DNA from 2 places in the Nostoc sp. PCC 7524 genome. Region 2 is predicted to be linked to the other one. Evidence: predicted binding sites of a transcription regulator. Region 2 holds the regulator's gene; the other holds the start of a gene.
What was found. Region 2 encodes HrcA, which represses chaperone genes, less so after heat shock. Its sites were predicted from a motif close to TTAGCACTCNNGANTCNNGAGTGCTAA; they were not measured.
Positions count from the first base shown of each region.

Region 1: the regulator HrcA is predicted to act here: its motif matches at 1,899-1,925, upstream of groL (chaperonin GroEL).

Region 1 is NC_019684.1:11,470-14,664, reverse strand. Features, by position in the region: gene NOS7524_RS00070 (biliverdin-producing heme oxygenase) at 1-12, shown strand, start outside; gene groL (chaperonin GroEL) at 193-1,866, opposite strand; gene NOS7524_RS00060 (MraY family glycosyltransferase) at 2,025-3,104, shown strand; gene fabG (3-oxoacyl-[acyl-carrier-protein] reductase) at 3,120-3,195, opposite strand, start outside.
Region 2 is NC_019684.1:1,528,920-1,532,114, forward strand. Features, by position in the region: gene NOS7524_RS06290 (c-type cytochrome) at 1-61, shown strand, start outside; gene NOS7524_RS06295 (DOPA 4,5-dioxygenase family protein) at 43-399, opposite strand; gene NOS7524_RS06300 (hypothetical protein) at 452-1,132, opposite strand; gene hrcA (heat-inducible transcriptional repressor HrcA) at 1,145-2,242, opposite strand; gene NOS7524_RS06310 (rhodanese-like domain-containing protein) at 2,704-3,063, opposite strand.

The DNA.
Region 1 (3,195 bases), 1.5 Mb from region 2:
ACTGCTGAGTAAAAGTAAATTTTTGTAAAGCAATATTAAGCAAAATTTAGGGGCAGCCTCCCTAGGTTCATCTGCTTTCAGCAGGCGATCGTGGGGAAGTTGCCCCTAGTGTTTGGGGATAGATGATAGATGATAGGTGACAGGTTACAGGTGACAGAGTGAGGAATACCCTATTCCCTGTTCCCTGTTCCCTTAGAACATCCCCATGCCGCCCATGCCGCCCATGCCGCCCATGCCGCCCATGCCACCCATGCCGCCCATACCGGCATCAGCAGGCATTGCAGGTTTCTTCTCTGGTTTTTCTGCAATGATCGCTTCGGTGGTTAAAACCATACCAGCAATTGAAGCAGCGTTTTGCAAAGCTGAACGGACAACTTTAGCAGGATCGATAATACCCGCAGCAATTAAGTCTTGGAATTCTCCGGTAGCAGCGTTGTAACCCATGTTAAATTCACTGTCTCTGACTTGGGAGACAATGACAGAACCTTCTGCACCGGCATTGTTAGCAATTTGACGCAAAGGAGCTTCTAAAGAGCGTTTGATGATATCCGCGCCAATTTTTTCTTCTCCGTCCAGGCTATTCTTAATTTCGTCTACTTTCTTGGACAGGTGAATTAAGGTTGTACCACCACCAGGAACAATACCTTCTTCTACAGCCGCCTTGGTAGCGTTGAGTGCGTCTTCAATCCGCAGCTTGCGGTCTTTGAGTTCGGTTTCTGTGGCTGCGCCGACTTTAATTACTGCTACACCGCCAGCTAGCTTGGCAATGCGTTCTTGTAGTTTCTCTTGATCGTATTCAGAATCAGTTTCTTCCAACTGCTTGCGAATTTGAGCAATCCGCTTTTGGACTTCAGGCTTGACAGCACTACCAGCAACAATAGTGGTATTTTCTTTGTCAATGGTGATTTTACGAGCAGTTCCCAACATTTCCAAAGTAGCTGTATCTAAGCTCAGACCAATTTCTTCGGAAATCATTTGTCCATCGGTGAGGATGGCTATGTCTTGCAACATGGCTTTGCGGCGTTCGCCAAATCCGGGGGCTTTAATTGCCGCCACAGTCAGCACACCCCGCGCTTTGTTAACTACTAAAGTAGCTAAGGCATCTCCTTCTACATCTTCAGCAATAATCAGCAGAGGTTGACCTAAACGGGCAATCTTTTCTAAAACAGGAACTAACTCTTGGATGCTGCTGATTTTCTTGTCGGTGATCAGGATGCGAGCGTTTTCAAACTCTACCGTCATCCGTTCGTTGTTGGTGACGAAGTAGGGGGAAATGTAACCTCTATCAATCTGCATCCCTTCTACTACTTCTAATTCGGTGGTGAGGGATTTAGATTCTTCAACGGTAATTACACCGTCTTTGGTGACTTTTTCCATTGCTTCGGCAATCATTTGGCCGACTTCTTCATCGTTACCAGATGAAACAGTGGCAACTTGAGCGATCGCACTGCCTTCTACTGGTTTGGCTACCTTAGCAATTTCTGCTACAAGTGCTTCAGTAGTTTTATCAATGCCACGCTTTAAACTCACGGGGTTGCTACCAGCTGCCACGTTCTTCAAACCTTCTTTAATCAAGGCTTGGACTAAAACAGTAGCAGTGGTTGTCCCATCTCCGGCAACATCTTTGGTTTTAGATGCTACCTCTTGGATGAGTCTGGCACCAGTATTTTCTAAAGGATCTTCTAATTCAATTTCTTTAGCGACAGTGATACCATCGTTAACAATTTGGGGTGTACCAAATTTTTTTTCTAAAAGTACGTTGCGACCTTTTGGCCCCAAGGTGATTTTCACAGCATCAGCTAGGGCGTTGACACCCCGTTCTAAGGCTCGCCGTGATTCTTCATCAAATGAAATAATCTTTGCCATGTTTCCTTTCTCTAGCGGTTCCATTAGACAATTTAGCACTCACAGGTTCAGAGTGCTAAGTACCCAAGCTAAACAGATCACATCTGAAAATCAAAAAAATTGATTAATATACACTTGATGCTCATGTAGGATACTGGCAGTAATGGTTAAATCGGGAGATGAATTTCTACGACTCCCTTAAGTCTATTGGCATTGCTAACCCTAGCGGTTCCGGCTGGTTGGCAGTAGCATTTACGTTTATCTTGGCTTGGTTGGTAACTTGGCGTTTAATTCCCACAATTCGTAAATTCGCTTTGCGGGTAGGTTGGGCTGACCAACCAAACGCCCGAAGACTCAACCAAGAACCATTGCCGAATGCAGGCGGTTTAGCTATTTATGCGGGAGTAATTGCCGCATTGGTACTAGCTAGCCTTTTGAGACCCATTGAACTGCAAAATGTCTTAGCTCAGGTACTGACTATTTTACTGGGAGGTTCAATCCTAGTCTTGGTCGGCTTTATTGACGATCAGTTCGGATTACCCCCCTCTGTACGGTTATGGGCGCAGATTATTACGGCACTGTTACTGTTTGCTAATGGTATTAGTGTTGATGTTGTTCTAGGTACGCCTATTGACTCAATTCTCTCGATGTTATTGACGGTGCTGTGGATCGTGGGGATTACCAATGCTGTCAACTTAATGGATGGGATGGATGGCTTGGCTGGAGGAATTAGCTTTATCACTGCCATGAGTTTACTAGGAGTCGCTGCCCAGTTTCCCAATCGGGCTGCGGCTATCTTAGTGTTGGCAGCCTTGGGGGGTGCAGCCTTGGGCTTTTTGCGCCATAACTTCCACCCCTCAAGGATTATCATGGGTGATGCCGGAGCCTACTTCTTTGGTTATGTGCTGGCTGCTACCAGTATTTTAGGTAATCTGCAACGGAATACCATTTATGCTCTAGGCCCCGCAGTTTTATTTCTGCTGTTACCTGTACTAGATACTACACAAGTGTTTGTCAGACGGCTGTTAGCAGGTAAAAACCCGCTCAGTACCCCTGGTAAAGACCACTTACACCATCGTCTCCTGGCTTGGGGATTTTCTCAACGCCGTGCAGCACTTACTTTATGGTCAATTACCTTAGTTTGTAACCTGCTGGCTATGAGAATCCAAGGTATGAGTGCCGCCGTGATTGTTGCCACTACCAGTGGGATTATTATCCTCCTCGGCTTTACTGTTTGGCACAAACTCCGTAACAGTTGATTTTGCCATCAAGAATTACATCACCATGCCACCATCGACATTAAACACTTGTCCAGTAATGTAAGCAGCAGCCGGATCAGCAGCCAGGAAG
Region 2 (3,195 bases):
CAAATTCCAACCCAGCACTCAAGAAATGGCAGACCTTTTGAGTTATTTGGAGAGTTTATAACCTTGTAGGCAGTTGATATTCAGTTCCTGCTTATTTCCTAGCCATAGAGCGTGTGCTGTATGGTCTGTGACATCATCACCCGTCTCAGGGTGGACGAGAATATCTAACCCCTCACGGTTCAGCATTAGCCAAGGTACGACTTGAGGAAATTGGTTTGGTGAGAAGGCGACTTGATACATGGATTTTGGATGTGGCCCAATAGGCTGATCATGCCAGCGTCCAAGCTGCACTTCAAATCTAGCCCCTAATCCTTCCCGTATCCTATCGGCAATTTCACGAGTCTCGGTATCGTAGTAAACATGAGCGTGAAACCCAGTGATGATGCTGTTTTCTTTCATTACCGTTTTTGCTGAGTTGATCGAATCAGAATTTCAGTCAGTTTCTTGAAAATTAACTTGTGATTGATTGTTGCTGACTGGGTGTTAACTCTACACTGATTTCTGGCAACGAGGGACGGACAGACAAATAAATCAAGGGGCCGAATAGGGGAATGAGAGCAAATAACCAGAAAACCTGCTGATTTTGCCAGTCACGACGCACCATATCATCTCTCAATAATGCCGGAAATAATAGGCAAAGTAGGCAAAAATCTAGACTCATGACATGGATAAAGCGGCTAGTTTGCCACTGTTGGATAAAGTTATGCCAATCTCCTTCACGTAAACCATAAGTGACTAGAATCGTCGCCGCCACAGTGAGAACAATACCAGTCACACGGGAATCTAGCAGCTTAATCAAGGCGTTTTTTGACCCCATAAACTGTTGATTCGGTTCCCGTAAAGCTAAATAGGGTAATAAAGCAAATGCACCAACAGCAAAAGATGCAGTCGCAAATAACCAAGCGGGTAGTTTTTGCCCTCTGCCATCAATAAATAGTAATGCACTATAAATCATAGGCCAGATACCCATGAGGTTGAATAGTGCTATGACTAAGGGATTAATACCTTGCCACTGACCAATAGACAGATTTTTAATTAGCTCCCAGGTATCGGGACTATCGGTCGGCGCAAACACAAAAGCATAAATGATGAATCCTAGCCACAGCACCCCAAAGGCAATTTTTCTGACCATGATTTGATGTAATTAACTGAAGGCTTCTGAGAGATAATCAGCCGCAGCCGTGACAACTGCGATCGCACTTTCGTAATCAAGGCGTGTTGGCCCCAAAACTCCCACACTCCCTAATGGGACTGCACCTCGGCGATAGGTAGAAGAAATCAAGGTACAAGTACGTATCGGTTCTAATGGGTTTTCTGAGCCAATACGCACCGTTACTTTTGGTTTGTTCGTATCTTCCGCCTCTGGCTCCTCAAAGATTAATCGCCATAGTTGCTCTTGTTCTTCTTCCAATAGTTGAATAATTGTTTGCACTTGCTGGAGTTGAGAAAATTCTGGCTGACGCAAAACCTCGGCTACACCCCGCACCATAATCTGTGTCGCGGTTGGTGCTTGTGTGCGGTGAGCTAGTTCTGCTACAGAATCTTTCAGGAACTCCCCATAAAGTTGAAATTCCCGATCTAACTGACTCCAGTCTAAGTTGCTGATTTCTAACAGACTTTGACCCCGTAAGTGACTATTCAAAAAGTTAGAAACAATCTGCAACTCCCGATCAATTACTTCTGGATCAGGTTTTGTTTCTTGTCTGGTTGGGGGCAAATCCATCAGCTTAGAATGGGTTTCATAACCATCCATCACCACAATTAGCATGATCCGTCCCGCTTCAATCTGCATTAATTGCAGATGTCGCACAACGGCTGTATTGGTTTGCGGCATGGTAATCAAGCTAATACACCCACTCAAGCTAGCTAAAATCTGTGCTGCTCCTTGCAAGAGAATCTCTAAGCTCCAATCTTCCCAGTGAAGACGCTCTTGAAGTGACAATTCTACCTTTTTTGTCAGGGCTTCCGTTCGCGTAGCGTCTCGCCAAGAGGGTGTAATTAGCTGGTCAACATAAATGCGATAACCTGAGTCAGAAGGTACTCGTCCGGCAGATGTATGTGGTTGGTACAATAACCCAGATTTTTCTAGTACGCCCATCACATTGCGGATTGTGGCTGAACTAACACCCAGGTCGTACTCCTCGACCAAAGCTTTTGAACCAACAGGCTCTGCCGTAGCTATGTAATGACGTACCGTTGCCCAAAGTATATGCTGTTGTCGATTTGTCAACTGGACTTGCATAGGGTTTCTTTGACAGAAAGCAAACTTTTAATCAAGGTTTGAAAAGATTATTTGAATTAAATGCAAATAAATTAACAATAGTTAATTAAAATCATTAAATATCTAACTCTATTGTAACGACTAACATTACAGTCTTAATCCCACATTTTCGTCTAGCAGGGGTTTAAAGAAAAAATATTGATTTAAAGATGTTATTAAGTTTCTCAGTATTATCCCATAATTATATTAAATAAATTGTATTTGAAGATACTTATTTTTAGTTGATAATTTAGCCTTATTTATGGTATTGCCCATCTCCAGGGAAAATACAGTCTCTATTCACAGTGCTGTTAGTGATAGCGCGGCGTTTAGCCGATGCTGTTACTTAGTAGGGCGCGTCAATACGAATAATTTCTAGGTATTTCCAGGTTTTGTCTGACTGACGCACCCTACATAGGGGATATTTTTTGATTTGGAAGTCCCTAATACTGGGGAATTGAACGGTCAACTAAGATAGAGTAAGCATCAATACCGCCCGAAATATTTTTGACATTGGTGAAACCTTGAGCAAGTAACCACTGGCACATTTGGGCAGAACGGATGCCATGATGACATAGTACAAGAGTTTCAGCATGAGGATTAAGCATAGCCGGAACTTGATCTGCCCACTGGGAAAACTCACTCAGAGGCAGATTTACAAAGCCATTAATACTAGCAAGTGATAATTCTTGGGGTTCACGTACATCTATTAACTGAATACTTGCATCATTTTCAGCCAGACGTTGTGCTAGTTCCTCTACACTAATTTGAGAGATGGGTTGACCAGAAATATTCCCTGTCATGTGGTTTTGATAAACAGTCCAATATCATTTATGGTGACAGAAAACCTGGAACCTAGCATAAGTAATCTTGCTTAAAAGCGCCCTACCAGGGGGAAGGCAATAGGCAATAGGCAACAGGTAACAGGTAACAGG